One region of the Streptomyces sp. DG2A-72 genome, then DNA from elsewhere that is predicted to be linked to it. Evidence: riboswitches for the same ligand, from Rfam matches in the RefSeq annotation. Region 1 holds a riboswitch; the other holds the start of a gene.
What was found. Region 1 has a riboswitch for glycine ahead of gcvT (glycine cleavage system aminomethyltransferase GcvT). Riboswitches for the same ligand answer to the same signal wherever they lie in the genome.
Positions count from the first base shown of each region.

Region 1 (7,635 bases):
AGCGTGCCGCCCTTCTTGGCGAGGGAGGCCTGGGCGACCTTGTTGTTGGCGGCGTCGAAGCCGGCCGCGCCGGTCTTCGAGCCCTCGCCGTTGTCGCTGTCGCCACCGCCGCACGCCGCCGTGGTCAGCAGCGCGGCGACCGCGGCGACAGCGGCAAATGCCTGCTTACGCCGCCCTGAGGTGCGTTTGGTAGTCACGATCTCGGATCCTCCGGTTTGATGAGAGACCCCGTGTCAGTGCCACGGGACGCTTTAGGTACGGCAGTTCAGCGGGAGCCCTTCGGGTCCAGCGCGTCACGCACGCCGTCGCCGAAGAGGTTGAAGGCGAGGACAGTGATGAAGATCGCCACACCAGGGACCACCATGTACATGGGATCCGACTCGTAGTAGTCGATCGCGCTCGAAAGCATCTGCCCCCACGAGGCCGTGGGCGGCTTGACGCCCACGCCCAGGAAGCTGAGTGCCGCCTCGGTGAGGATGTTGGTGGGGATCATCATCGTCGTGTACACGATGATCGGTGCGACGAGGTTGGGCAGCAGCTCCTTGAACAGGATGTACAGCCGCCCGGCGCCCAGGGAGCGGGCGGCCTCGACGTATTCGCGTTCGCGCAAAGAAAGCGTCTGACCGCGTACCACGCGTCCGATGTACGGCCACCCGAAGAAGCCGATGACCAGGATCATCACGAACACGCGCACGCTGGACCCGGTCAGGCCCAGCATGTCGTTCGGCATGACGGAGACCAGCGCGATGATGAAGAGCAGCTGCGGGAAGGCCAGCAGACCGTCCATCACCCGGCTGATGACCGAGTCGATCCAGCCGCCGAAGAAGCCGGCGAGGATACCGAGGACGGTGCCCAGGACGACGGCGACGACGGCCGACAGGAAGCCGACCAGCAGCGAGATCCGGGCGCCGTAGAGGATGCGGGCGAGGATGTCGCGGCCGTTGACCGGCTCGACGCCCAGCAGGTGGTCGCCGCTGATGCCGCCCAGCGAGCCCGTGGGGGTGCCGAACAGCGGGTCGATCAGCTCCTCGTGATACTCGTTCGGATCCTGCCCGAGCAGGTTGGTGATGACCGGCGCGAGCAGGGCGACCACCACGAGGAGGAGCACCACGACGCCGCCCGTCAGAGCGAGCTTGTCCCGCTTCAGGCGCTCCCAGGCGATCCGGCCCAGGGAGCGACCCTGTACGGCCTTGGCGCCGGTGCCTGCGACCGCCGCTTCCTCGGCCGCGCTCGGGGCCGCCTCGGCGGTCGGCTCGTGCAATGGTGCCGTCATCTGGCAGGGACCCCTCTCAACCGGTGGTAACCGGCCCGCACGTGCCGCTGTGGCGGCGTGATCAGTCCGTGTACTGGGGTTTCGAACACCCCTGGTGCGGGAGTCTTCAACGCTTTGGCGACGCGTTGCCAGACTTGGCGGTGAAAGGATGCGTAACCGTGATGCGGCGTCCAGGGTTCCGTTATCCGGACAGCGGGTAACGGGGGCCGGACGAGGACAAGTCGGGCATCCGGCGCGGGTCAGGGCTTTCCGTCGCGGTCTACGCGCGAAGAAGAGTTCCGCCCCTGTGGCGGAGGGTGGCCGCGCACCATGTGTTCAGTATCCGCCGTGAGCCGGCGGGTAGCCGTACCCGGCGGCGGGGGCCTGGGCGGGGGCCGCGTGGGCCTCGCGGTCGTAGAAGGGGCGGGCCTGGGCCCGCATCCACATCGCGACCGGGTCGTACTCGTCGGACATGGCGACCGTCGACACCGGCAGGCCGTCCGGGACCGCGCCGATGGACTGCTGCATCATCGCCCGCACCGAGTCCACGGCGGCCGGGCTGGTGTCGTATACATCGAGGCCGATGGCGAGGTACGGCGCCCCGAGCGCCGGCTGCACCCAGGCGCGGCGCAGGGTGCGGACCGCGGGAGTGCGGTGGGCGTTCTGCGCGAGCAGGGCGTAGAACTGCGGGATCTCGATGCCGGGCTCCGACAGCCGCAGCGGCCCCGCGGGCTGCCGCTCCAGGCCGGTGGCGATGCGGCGCAGGTCGAGCCAGGGGATGCCGACACCGCCGCCGGGCGCGTGCGGGTTCAGCCAGAGGCCGTAGTGGTCGGGGTAGAGGGTGCGGGCGACGTCCACTCCGTCGACGACTTCGTAGGAGCGGTTCCAGCCGCTGGCCGAGAGTTCCTGGGCGGAGGTGACACAGGGGGCGTAGCCGTGGCCGTCGACCTCCATGTTTCCGTACTGCGCGTCCGGTGAGCCTGCCTGGCCGTGCCAGAGGAGCATCCAGACCTGGCCGGCGGAGGGGGTCGCGAGGGCGCGCAGCAGTGCCTCGTAGGCGTCGTAACGCCCGGGCGTCACCTGGCGCAGCATGTGCTCGACCTGGCCGGTCGCGATGCTGGCGCTCACCTTGTACCGCCCCTTCACTGGAGGTTCCCCGGATTATGGAACCAGCTTAAGCGCCCAAGAGCTCGGGGCTTGTTGCACGTCGGCGAGTGCGGGTCCGTTGTGGCTTGTCGCGCCCACGCGGCGGAGCCGCACATCGATACAGCCCCGCGCCCCTGGGGTGTTGCAATCACCGTTGGTAGAAGGGGCGGGCCCTGTTGCGCATCCACTCGGCCACCGGGTCTTGTGTTACGTCCAGGAGAACCAGGTTTACCGGCCACTTCACGGGGACCTTCGCCAGGGCTCGGCCCAGCGCGTCCAGTGGAAGGGCCCTGATGTCGCCCTCCCACTGGGAGAGTTCGACGCCCACGAACATGACCGGATCGGCCGTTTCGATCGCCGCGAGGCAACGGCGGGCCGTTGTCACCACGCCGGTCCGGTCGAACTCGGTGGCCGCCGCGGACAGGAAGTCCACGGGGTCGTCCTGCCAGTCCGGTTCGTAGAGCTTGACCCGGCCGCCGGTGGTGAGGCCGTCCAGGGGGGTGCGGCCCACGCGGCAGAGTTCGGCGACGGCGGGGGGCGGGAGGGGGATGCCGACCACGCCGTCGGGGTTCACCGCGATGCCGACCTGCGGGGGCAGGCCGCGGGCGAACTCCACCGCGGGAGCGATCGTGTACGACATGTGGGAGCCGGCGATCTGGCGGAACTGTTCCTCGGAGCTGAACACCGGGACGTAGGCCTGGCCGCCGAGTTCGAGTGTGGGCAGGTCGAGCGGAACACTGTCCGGGCCGCCGCCGTTCGGGAGCGGGACCCAGACGAAGCTGCGTCCGAGGACTTCGATGATCCGTCCGCCGGCCCCCGGGACGTTGAGGGAGGCGGAGAGCACCTCCTCCAGCTCGTTGCCGGGCCAGCCCCCGTGCGGGTGGGGGTGCGCCTGTGCCGGGAAGTCCGGGAAGTCCCCTGGGAAGTCCATCTTCTGTCAACCGCCTGCCGAGATCACTGCTGTGGCTCAAAGGCTAGCGGGTGGAATACCGGGGTCAGCCCGTGAAGCCGATCCTGCGCAGCACGTCCGCCGCGTTGCGGTCGAGCAGGACCGCCGAGCCGCAGCCGTCGGGCAGATCGCCGCGCTCCACGGAGCGGATCAGCCGGGCGGCCGCCGTGCGATGGCGCAGGAAGGCGTAGCGGGAGACGCCGCGTCCGCGTTCGCGCTGGCCCTCCAGGGCGGTGCCGGGCGCAACGTCGAGCAGCAGGAGGTGCAGGGTGCCGCCGCGGCGGCGGGCCTCGCGGGACAGCCAGCGGCGCACCCAGGACTGCGTACCGCAGTCGTGGACGACGACTCCGGTGCCGGTGCGCAGGGCGCGGCGCAGTCCGGTGTAGTGCGCGAGGCGGACCAGAGGGCGGTAGACCGCGTACGGCAGGAAGCGGGGCGCGCGGGTGTCCCAGCGGTCGCGGGTGTCCTGGGAGTCGATCCGGATGCCCTTCACCGTGCGCGCCATCAGCGTGGACTTTCCGCTTCCGGGCAGGCCGGTGATCACGACGAGGTCCTTGGGGCCGAAGAGCAGTGCGTGCGGGCTGCGGCCGGCGCGGTCGCGCAGATCCCGGACGACAGGCGCCCGGTGCGCGCCGCAGGCCTCCTTGGCCGGGGCCGTGTGCTGCTCGGGCAGCGCGAGGGCCGAGCTGGTGGCGTACGCCGTGATCCTCTTCACCGTGATCGTCCTCCCCTGGGGTCGGGAGTTCCCATCCCCGTCGAGTGTAAAGAGAAGGTAATACGCGGCGTCTCCCGTTTACGTCCGCTTCCCGCAACAAGCCTGCTACAGGCCACTGAGCCCGACTGTGAACCTGAGCGGTCCCTGTGGACGGTCGTCTTGAAAGGTCCCCCTGCCGCGGTCGGCGGATGCGTGCAATGATGTGCGCGCCAACTGCATACCGGCCGCTTGAATCCGCGCGGGAGAGTTCCCAGCACCGCTGTCGCTGGGGCGCCGAAGGAGCAAGTCCCTCCCTTGAATCTCTCAGGCCCCGTTACCGCGCGGGCGAGGCACATCTGAAAAGCGGGCCGCTGCCGCAGTGGCTCCACCCAAGGTGCAAACCGTGATCTCCACCGGTCACGGCGAACCTCTCAGGTTCCGATGACAGATGGGGAGGAACTTTCCTCGCCTGTCATGCCTTGGGAGCAGATCCGATGAGCAGTACGCCTCTGCGTCACACCGCGCTCGATGCCCTGCATCGTTCGCTGGGCGCGACGATGACCGACTTCGCCGGCTGGGACATGCCCCTGCGCTATGGCTCCGAGCGCGAGGAGCACCTCGCCGTACGCACCCGGGCCGGGCTCTTCGACCTCTCCCACATGGGCGAGATCACGGTGACCGGCCCCCAGGCCGCCGCCCTGCTGGACTACGCCCTCGTCGGCAACATCGGTGCCGTCAAGCCCGGCCGCGCCCGCTACACCATGATCTGCCGCGAGGACGGCGGCATCCTCGACGACCTGATCGTCTACCGGCTGGCCGAGACCGAGTACCTGGTCGTGGCGAATGCCGGTAACGCGCAGACCGTCCTGGACGCGCTGGTCGAGCGCTCCGAGGAGTACGACGCCGAGGTGCGCGACGACCGGGACAACTACGCCCTCGTCGCTGTCCAGGGCCCCGAGTCCCCCGGCATCCTGAAGTCGCTCACCGACGCCGACCTCGACGGACTGAAGTACTACGCCGGCCTGCCCGGCACCGTCGCCGGCGTCCCCGCTCTCATCGCCCGCACCGGCTACACCGGCGAGGACGGCTTCGAGCTGTTCGTGAAGCCGGAGCACGCGGTCGAGCTGTGGCAGGCGCTGACCAAGGCGGGCGAGAGCGCGGGCCTGGTCCCGTGCGGCCTCTCCTGCCGGGACACCCTGCGCCTGGAGGCGGGCATGCCGCTGTACGGGCATGAGCTGTCGACCGGGCTGACGCCCTTCGACGCCGGGCTCGGCCGGGTGGTGAAGTTCGAGAAGGAAGGCGACTTCGTGGGGCGCGCGGCGCTGACCGAGGCTGCTGCCCGGGCCCAGGCGAACCCGCCGCGCGTCCTCGTCGGGCTCGTCGCCGAGGGCCGCCGGGTGCCGCGCGCCGGGTACGCCGTCGTCGCCGGCGGCGAGGTGATCGGCGAGGTCACCTCCGGCGCCCCCTCGCCCACCCTGGGCAAGCCGATCGCGATGGCCTATGTCGACGCCGCGCACGCGGCGCCCGGTACGGCCGGGGTCGGTGTGGACATCCGCGGCAGCCACGAGCCGTACGAGGTCGTGGCGCTGCCGTTCTACAAGCGCCAGAAGTAGACACTGGGCTGTGATGCCGGGCACATCCTCCCTGCTCACAACCGTCTTCCGCAGTCCCCCATTCACCAGCACTCCCCCGCGTACAGGAGAATTCAGGCCATGAGCAACCCCCAGCAGCTGCGCTACAGCAAGGAGCACGAGTGGCTGTCGGCCGCCGAGGACGGCGTCGCGACAGTCGGCATCACGGAGCACGCGGCCAACGCGCTCGGCGATGTCGTCTTCGTCGACCTCCCCACGGCCGGTGACACCGTGACCGCGGGCGAGACCTGCGGCGAGCTGGAGTCGACGAAGTCGGTCAGCGACCTGTACTCCCCCGTCAGCGGCGAGATCACCGAGGTCAACGAGGATGTGGTCAACGACCCGTCGCTGGTGAACTCCGCGCCCTTCGAAGGCGGTTGGCTGTTCAAGGTACGTGTCGCTCAGGAGCCGTCCGACCTGCTCTCCGCCGACGAGTACACCGCCTTTTCCGCCGGCTGAGGAGTCGTACCGAATGTCTGTCCTCAACACCCCCCTGCACGAGCTGGACCCGGACGTCGCCGCCGCCGTCGACGCCGAGCTGCACCGCCAGCAGTCCACGCTCGAGATGATCGCCTCGGAGAACTTCGCGCCGGTCGCGGTCATGGAGGCGCAGGGCTCGGTCCTGACCAACAAGTACGCCGAGGGCTACCCGGGCCGCCGCTACTACGGCGGTTGCGAGCACGTGGACGTGGTCGAGCAGATCGCCATCGACCGCATCAAGGACCTGTTCGGCGCCGAACACGCCAACGTGCAGCCGCACTCGGGCGCCCAGGCCAACGCGGCGGCGATGTTCGCGCTGCTCAAGCCCGGTGACACGATCATGGGCCTGAACCTCGCGCACGGCGGGCACCTGACCCACGGCATGAAGATCAACTTCTCCGGCAAGCTGTACGACGTGGTCGCCTACCACGTGGACGACTCCGGTGTCGTCGACATGGCCGAGGTCGAGCGGCTGGCCAAGGAGTCCAAGCCGAAGCTGATCGTGGCCGGCTGGTCGGCCTACCCGCGGCAGCTGGACTTCGCCGCGTTCCGCCGGATCGCGGACGAGGTCGGCGCGTATCTGATGGTCGACATGGCGCACTTCGCCGGTCTGGTGGCAGCCGGGCTGCACCCGAACCCCGTCCCGCACGCGCACGTGGTCACCACGACCACCCACAAGACGCTGGGCGGCCCGCGCGGCGGAGTGATCCTTTCCACCGCCGAGCTGGCGAAGAAGATCAACTCCGCGGTGTTCCCCGGTCAGCAGGGCGGTCCCCTGGAGCATGTGATCGCCGCCAAGGCGGTCGCCTTCAAGGTCGCCGCATCGGAGGACTTCAAGGAGCGGCAGCGCCGTACCCTGGAGGGTGCCCGCATCCTCGCCGACCGTCTGGTGCGGGAGGACGTGCAGGCGGAGGGCGTCGACGTGCTCTCCGGCGGCACGGACGTGCACCTGGTCCTGGTCGACCTGCGCAACTCCGCGCTGGACGGCCGACAGGCCGAGGACCGCCTCCACGAGGTCGGTATCACGGTCAACCGCAACGCGATCCCGAACGACCCGCGTCCGCCGATGGTGACCTCGGGCCTCCGCATCGGCACCCCCGCCCTCGCCACCCGCGGCTTCACCACCGAGGACTTCGCGGAGGTCGCGGACGTCATCGCCGAGGCGCTGAAGCCGTCGTACGACGTCGAGGCGCTCAAGGCCAGGGTCACCGCGCTCGCGGACAAGCACCCGCTGTATCCCGGCCTGAACAAGTAAGTCCCCCCTGGTGGGACACCCGGCCACCCGGCCCTGATCGCCGGAATGCCGGGTGCCCCACCACCCCCGCTTTGAGGAGTCCCCGTGGCCATCTCGGTCTTCGACCTGTTCTCGATCGGCATAGGCCCGTCCAGCTCTCACACCGTGGGCCCGATGCGCGCGGCCCGCATGTTCGCCCACCGGCTGCGGGGCGAAGGCGTCCTGGACTCCACCGAGTCCGTACGGGCC
Region 1 is NZ_JASTLC010000001.1:7,452,669-7,460,303, reverse strand. Features, by position in the region: gene QQY66_RS35645 (ABC transporter substrate-binding protein) at 1-197, opposite strand, end outside; gene QQY66_RS35640 (ABC transporter permease) at 266-1,273, opposite strand; gene QQY66_RS35635 (enhanced serine sensitivity protein SseB C-terminal domain-containing protein) at 1,589-2,380, opposite strand; gene QQY66_RS35630 (enhanced serine sensitivity protein SseB) at 2,547-3,329, opposite strand; gene QQY66_RS35625 (AAA family ATPase) at 3,394-4,062, opposite strand; glycine riboswitch at 4,292-4,391, shown strand; gene gcvT (glycine cleavage system aminomethyltransferase GcvT) at 4,536-5,654, shown strand; gene gcvH (glycine cleavage system protein GcvH) at 5,754-6,131, shown strand; gene glyA (serine hydroxymethyltransferase) at 6,145-7,407, shown strand; gene QQY66_RS35605 (L-serine ammonia-lyase) at 7,492-7,635, shown strand, end outside.

Region 2 (7,635 bases), 6.0 Mb from region 1:
TGAAGCTCACCCCGGTCTCCTACGAGCAGGACGTGAAGAGCGCCCTGACGAAGGTCGAGCTGAAGGAGGCGGACGCCGCCGTGGTCTACAAGACCGACGTGAAGTCGGCGGGTGGCAAGGTGGAGGGCGTGGACTTCCCCGAGTCGGCCGAGGCCATCAACGACTATCCGATCACCCTCCTCAAGGACGCCCCGAACCCCGAGGCGGCCAAGGCGTTCATGGAGCTGGTGAAGTCGGCCGCGGGCCAGCAGGTCCTGACCGAGGCGGGATTCCTCAAGCCGTGAGAGGGCCGGCCGAGACGATCGAGAGCGAGCGCGCCCGTACGCGCATCCGCACCCGCCCCCGCCTGGTGCCGCTTCCCCTGCTGATCCCGGCCCTCCTCGGCCTGGCGTTCCTGCTGCTCCCCCTCGTCGCCCTGCTCGTACGGGCGCCCTGGCGCACCCTGCCCGAGCAGCTGACCAGCGCCGAGGTGTGGGAGGCGCTGCGCCTGTCGCTGGTGTGCGCCACAGCGGCGACGGCACTGAGCCTGGTCATCGGCGTCCCACTGGCGTGGCTGCTGGCCCGCACGGACTTCCCCGGCCGGGGCCTGGTCCGCGCCCTGGTCACCCTGCCGCTCGTCCTGCCCCCGGTGGTGGGCGGCGTGGCCCTGCTGCTGGCGCTCGGCCGCAACGGCGTCGTCGGCCAATGGCTGGACGAGTGGTTCGGCATCACGCTCCCCTTCACCACCACCGGCGTGGTCCTGGCGGAGACGTTCGTGGCGATGCCGTTCCTCGTCATCAGCGTGGAGGGCACGCTACGGGCGGCCGACCCCCGCTACGAGGAAGCAGCCACAACACTCGGCGCCTCCCGCTTCACGGCATTCCGCAGGGTCACCCTGCCCCTCATCGCCCCGGGCATCGCAGCGGGCTCGGTCCTGGCCTGGGCACGCGCCCTCGGCGAGTTCGGCGCAACGATCACTTTCGCCGGCAACTTCCCCGGCCGCACCCAGACAATGCCGCTGGCCGTCTACCTGGCCCTCCAGAACGACCCAGCAGCAGCCATCGCCCTGAGCCTGGTCCTCCTGACCGTCTCCATCGCAGTCCTGGCAGGGCTTCGGGACCGATGGATGACACCATCATGAGCAACACCTGCGAATCCGGCCCCGCAACGGCGGACAATCGCGCCCCCATCCCCGCCCTTGGCGGCCCTGGCGAAACCGGCTGCGGTTCGGCAGCGCCCGAAGGGGCGCGGGGAACTGCGCGACCAGCCACAACGGAGCCCGCGGACGATCGACGGCCTATCGCTGCACTCGCCGCAGAGCGCTTGGCTGCGGGCAGTCGTGCCTCCCCCAGCGCCTCAAGGGCCTGGGGACCCCCAGGCGGCACGGGTGGGCGCAGCGGCACCCCGCCGGCGCGGGCTAGCGAAACCCACCCACCAGCACCAGCACCGGCCCACCACGTAACCTCCCGCCCCGCGCCCACCCCTCGGACGTGCACCCCATGACCGACCTCGACCCCACACCCCCCGACCAGCTCACCAGCCGCACGAACACAGACGGCCTGGACGCCCACCTGGTCGTCACCCGTGGCCCCTTCCACCTGGACATCACCCTCACCGCCGCCCCCGGCGAGGTAATCGCCCTACTCGGCCCCAACGGCGCAGGCAAGACCACCGCCCTCCGCGCCCTCGCCGGCCTCACCCCCCTCACCGCCGGCCACCTCCACCTGGACGGCACCGAGTTGCACCACACACCCCCGGAATCCCGCCCGGTCGGCGTCGTCTTCCAGGACTACCTCCTCTTCCCCCACCTCACCGCCCTGGACAACGTCGCCTTCGGCCCCCGCTGCCAGGGCGCCACCAAGACCGGGGCCCGCGCCCAGGCGGCCGAGTGGCTGGACCGCATGGGCCTCACCGCGCACACCACCGCCAAGCCCCGCAACCTCTCCGGCGGCCAGGCCCAACGCGTAGCCCTCGCCCGCGCCCTCGCCACCCGCCCTCGCCTACTCCTCCTCGACGAGCCACTCGCCGCCCTGGACGCCCGTACCCGCCTCGAAGTCCGTGCCCAACTCCGCCGCCACCTGGCCGACTTCGAGGCAGTCGCCGTCCTGGTCACCCATGACCCCCTGGACGCCATGGTGCTGGCCGACCGACTGGTCGTCATCGAGCACGGCGGAATCGTCCAGGAGGGCACCCCGTCCGACATCGCCCGCCATCCCCGTACGGACTACATCGCCCAACTGGTAGGCCTGAACCTCTACAAGGGACAAGCAGCGGGCCACACGGTCCACCTCGATGGCGGCCCTGACATCACCACCACTGAAGACCTCGCCGGACCGGTCTTCGTCGCCTTCCCTCCCAGCGCGGTCACCCTCCACCGCGACCGCCCCACCGGCTCCAGCGCCCGCAACCTGTGGCGCTGCGAAGTGGCCGGCCTGGAAACCCACGGCGACCAGATCCGCACGGACCTCACCGGCGAACTCCCGCTCGCCGCCGACCTCACCACGGTCGCCGCCGCCGAACTCGATCTGCACCCGGGCGCCCCGGTGTGGGCAACGGTCAAGGCGACGCAGACCCACGCATACCCGGCATGAGCCGCCCGGAGCCCTAGGTTGATGCCCATGACCCTGAGCATCCGCAACCAGCTCCCCGGCACCGTCGTCACTGTCACGCCCGGCGAGGTGATGGCAACCGTCGGCGTCCGCCTCACCGGCGGCCAGAGCCTCACCGCGGCGATCACCCTGGAAGCCGTGACCGACCTCGGCCTCACCCCGGGCTCCGCCGTCCGTGCCCTCGTGAAGTCGACGGAGGTGTCCCTGGCCACCGCCCCGGTCGAGGGCCTGTCCATCCGCAACCAGCTCCCCGGCATGGTCACCGACATCACCACCGGCAACGCGATGGCTTCCGTGAAGATCGGCGTCGAGGGCGGCGAACTGACCGCCGCGATCACCAAGGAGGCCGCCACGGACCTGGTCCTGTCGCCCGGCACGCCGGTGGTCGCGTTGATCAAGTCGACCGAGGTCTCACTGGCGACCACATGACGCATCGGGGGCTCCGCCATGACGGCGGAGCCCCCGATGACGTACAGCTCAGTCCTCGTACTCGTCCAACGGCGGGCAGGAGCACACCAGGTTCCGGTCACCGAAGGCCTGGTCGATCCGCCGCACCGGCGGCCAGTACTTCCCGGACACCGAGACGCCCTCCGGGAAGACGGCCTCCTCGCGTGTGTACGCGTGCGTCCACTCCCCGCCGAGCGCGGCCGCGGTGTGCGGCGCGTTCCGCAGCGGGTTGTCGTCCGCGGGCCACTCGCCCGAACCGACCTTCTCGATCTCCGCCCGTATGGCGATCATCGCCTCGCAGAACCGATCGAGTTCGATCAGATCCTCGGACTCGGTCGGCTCGATCATCAGCGTCCCGGCCACCGGGAACGACATCGTCGGCGCGTGGAACCCGTAGTCGATCAGCCGCTTGGCGACATCGTCGACGCTCACCCCGGTCGCCTTGGTCAGCGGCCGCAGATCGATGATGCACTCGTGCGCGACCAGCCCGCCGGGACCGGTGTAGAGCACCGGGTAATGCGGCTCGAGCCGCTTGGCGATGTAGTTGGCGCTGAGCACCGCCACCTGCGTGGCCCGCTTGAGCCCCTCGCCGCCCATGAGCCGGACGTACGCCCACGAGATCGGCAGGATCCCGGCGGAGCCCCAGGGCGCGGCCGAGATCGGTCCGACACCCGTCTCCGGGCCGGCGGCAGGCTGCAGCGGGTGGTTCGGCAGATACGGCGCCAAGTGCGCACGCACACCGACGGGCCCGACGCCCGGACCGCCACCACCGTGCGGAATGCAGAAGGTCTTGTGCAGATTCAGATGCGAGACGTCACCGCCGAAGTGCCCCGGCTTGGCAAGCCCCACAAGGGCGTTGAGGTTGGCGCCGTCGACGTACACCTGGCCACCCGCCTCATGCACCTGCGCGCAGATGTCGGCGACGTGCTCCTCGAACACACCGTGCGTCGACGGGTACGTGATCATCAGCACCGACAGCTCGTCGCGGTACTGCTCGATCTTCGCCCGCAGATCCGCCACGTCGATCTCGCCGTCCTCGGCGGTCTTCACGACGACGACCTTCATCCCCGCCATGACGGCACTGGCGGCGTTGGTCCCGTGCGCCGAGGACGGAATGAGGCACACGGTCCGCTGCTCGTCCCCGTTGGCCCGGTGATACCCGCGTACGGCGAGCAGCCCGGCGAACTCGCCCTGCGAACCGGCGTTGGGCTGCAGCGACACCTTGTCGTACCCGGTGACCTCGGCGAGCCGCTCCTCCAGCTCACGGATGAGCGTGACGTAGCCCTGCGCCTGCTCGGCGGGCGCGAAGGGATGCAGCTGCCCGAACTCGGGCCAGGTGACCGGCTCCATCTCGGTGGTGGCGTTGAGCTTCATGGTGCAGGAGCCCAGCGGGATCATGCCGCGGTCCAGCGCGTAGTCCCGGTCGGCGAGCCGGCGCAGATAGCGCAGCATCGCGGTCTCGGAACGGTGCTGGTGGAAGACGGGGTGGGTCAGGTACTCGTCGGCGCGCAGCAGCGCGTCCGGCAGCGAGTCCTCAGCGGCGGAGTCCAGCGCCTTGATGTCGGCCTCGACCCCGAACGCGGTCCATACGGCGCCCACTTGGGCCCGATTCGTGGTCTCGTCGCAGGCGATCGACACGAGGTCGGCGTCCACCAGCCGCAGGTTGACGCCGTTCTCACGCGCGGCGGCGACGACCTCGGCCGCCTGCCCCGGAACCCGGACGGTGACAGTGTCGAAGTAGGCGCCGTGGACGACCTCGGCACCACCGCTCCGCAGCCCCTCGGCGAGGATCGACGCATACCGGTGCGTCCGGCCGGCGATGCCCTTCAGCCCCTCGGGCCCGTGGTAGACGGCGTACATTCCGGCCATCACGGCGAGCAGCACCTGGGCGGTGCAGATGTTGCTGGTCGCCTTCTCGCGACGGATGTGCTGCTCACGCGTCTGCAGAGCGAGCCGGTACGCCTTGTGCCCGTCCGCGTCGACAGACACGCCCACCAGCCGTCCGGGCAGGCTGCGCGCGAACTTCTCGTGTACGGCCATGTAGCCGGCGTGCGGCCCGCCGAAGCCCATCGGCACACCGAACCGCTGCGTCGTACCGACGGCGATGTCGGCACCCAGCTCACCCGGCGACTTCAGCAGCGTCAGCGCGAGCAGATCGGCGGCGACGGTGACGAGCGCGCCCAGCTCGTGCGCCCGGTCGATGACCGGCTTGATGTCGCGTACGGCACCGGAGGCGCCCGGGTACTGGATCAGCACGCCGTTGATCTCACGCTCGGCGAGTTCGGCCGGGATGCCCTCGCAGAGGTCGGCGACGACGACCTCGACGCCGGTCGGCTCGGCCCGCGTCTCGATCACGGCGATGGTCTGCGGCAGCGCGTCCGCGTCGACCAGGAACAGGCCCTTCTTGTTCTTGCCCATCCGCCGGGACAGCGCCATCGCTTCGGCGGCGGCCGTGCCTTCGTCGAGCAGTGAGGCACCGGAGGTCGGCAGCCCGGTGAGGTCGGCGACCATGGTCTGGAAGTTCAGCAGCGCCTCGAGCCGCCCCTGGGAGATCTCCGGCTGGTACGGCGTGTAGGCCGTGTACCAGGCCGGGTTCTCCATGACGTTCCGCAGGATGACGGGCGGCGTGAAGGTCCCGTAGTACCCGAGCCCGATCATGGAGCCGAGCACCTGATTGCGGTCGGCCAGCGTGCGCAGCTCGGCCAGCACCTCGGCCTCGGTGCGCGCACCCGGCAGCTCCAGGTCGTCGGCGTTCTTGATCACATCCGGCACCGCGGCGGTGGTCAGCTCGTCGAGGGAGCCGTAGCCGACCTGCGCGAGCATCTTGGCCCGCGCCTCCTGGTCGGGCCCGATGTGGCGCTGCTCGAAGGGGATTCCCTGTTCGAGCTCGGAGAGCGGAATGCGGTGGGCGGTCATTGCGGAGGCCTCCTGGTCTGACACGACCTTCGAGGGACACCACGGCGCGGGTGCCCGGACGGCCTCCCCCTCTGTCATCTCAACCTGAGAGCTTCACCGGACGCACAAGGGCACCCGGCTTTCACCGTCGGTGAGAGCGGAAGCCGTCGACACCCGCCCTGCTTTCCAGAGTGACCTCGTCCGTGCGGTACGTGAGCCTGAGAGATTCCGGGGAGGATTTGCTCCTTCGGCGCCTCCGGTGGTGTCCGGAGGACTCTCCCGCACGGGGTCAGCAGCCGCTGCCAGAGTACCAGCGAGGTCAACGCCGCAACCTTCGAGTGGCCACCTTGGTGAATCTGCTCTTTTGTGGTGCTTACGGATGAGTTGCAACCAATTGGAGGGCCCGTGCAGACCGACATCGATCCGCGCAACCTGATCGGCCGCAAGGCGTTCGACCGCAGTGGCACCAAGATCGGCACCATCGACGAGGTCTACCTCGACGACGCCACCGGAGTGCCGGAGTGGGCCGCGATACGCACCGGCCTGTTCAGCAGGGACGCCTTCGTCCCCCTGGAGCCCAGCGAGCTGGTGGAGGGGGCCCTGCACGTGCCCTTCGACCGCGCCCTGATCAAGGACGCCCCCGACTTCGGCGTCGGCCGCCACCTCTCACCGGAACAGGAACTCCAGCTCTACCACCACTACGGCCTCGACGTCGCCCCACCGCCCTCGCTCCCGGACCGCGACTTCGGCAAGCTGGCCGGCACGGACGACACCTGAACCGGAGGCACCGCGGGCTCCTCCGGCACCGCGGGCTCCTCCGGCACCGCGGGCTCCTCCGGCACCTCAGGCTCTTTTGGCGCGTCGGGTCTTCGCGGCACGAGCGGCAGCGGATCCGCCGGCTCCAGCTCGGGATCGTCGACCCGGAAGGTCCGGACCCTCCCGGGCTCCGAGTCGGGCGTCTCGAACCGCACGGTGACCCGCCCGAGCCCACTGCCCTGCACCCATCCGTGCCCGTACTCGCCGTGCCGTACGTCATGCCCCGCCGGCCACCGCCGCTCCACGGGCGTCGGCTGCACCTCGGCCGGTTCGCCGGGCACAGGCTCCTCCACGTCACTCTCCGCCTGCTCCCCGGCCGCCTGTGCGAACAGGTCCTCCTGTGTGTAGTCGGCGAGCCCGCTGACGCCCACCCCCAGCAGCCGCACCCCGCCCGTGGTGTCCACGGACTCCAGCAGCCGGGCCGCGGCCTCGCGCACCACCCCGGGATCGTCCGTGGGCCCGCGCAGGGTCTCCGACCGGGTCAGCGTGGAGAAGTCGTACCGCCGCACCTTCAGCACGATGGTCCGCCCGGACAGCCCGGCTCCGCGCAGTCGCCGCACACACCGGCCGGCGAGCCGCTGCACCTCCAGACCGACCCGCACCCGGTCGTGGATGTCCACGTCGTAGGTGTCCTCGACCGACACCGACTTGGTCTCCCGCTCGGCCACCACGGGCCGGTCGTCGTGCGCCAGCGCCATGGCGTACAGCGCGTGTCCGTGAGCGTTGCCCAGCAGTCGTACGAGCTCGTCCTCGCCCGCCTCGGCGATCTCGTCGACCGTGGTGATCCCGGCCCGCCGCAGATGGTCGCCCGTCGCCGGTCCGACCCCCGGCAGCGTCCGCACCGGCATGGGCCCGAGCAGCGCCCGCTCGCTCCCCGGCTCGATCACCA
Region 2 is NZ_JASTLC010000001.1:1,438,094-1,445,728, forward strand. Features, by position in the region: gene modA (molybdate ABC transporter substrate-binding protein) at 1-284, shown strand, start outside; gene QQY66_RS07030 (ABC transporter permease) at 302-1,120, shown strand; gene QQY66_RS07035 (ABC transporter ATP-binding protein) at 1,479-2,570, shown strand; gene QQY66_RS07040 (molybdopterin-binding protein) at 2,598-3,017, shown strand; gene gcvP (aminomethyl-transferring glycine dehydrogenase) at 3,066-5,951, opposite strand; glycine riboswitch at 6,127-6,222, opposite strand; gene QQY66_RS07050 (PRC-barrel domain-containing protein) at 6,336-6,707, shown strand; gene QQY66_RS07055 (DNA polymerase IV) at 6,629-7,635, opposite strand, start outside.
Region 2: it holds a riboswitch for glycine, as region 1 does, so the genes downstream of both, gcvP (aminomethyl-transferring glycine dehydrogenase) here and gcvT (glycine cleavage system aminomethyltransferase GcvT) in region 1, are expected to answer to the same signal.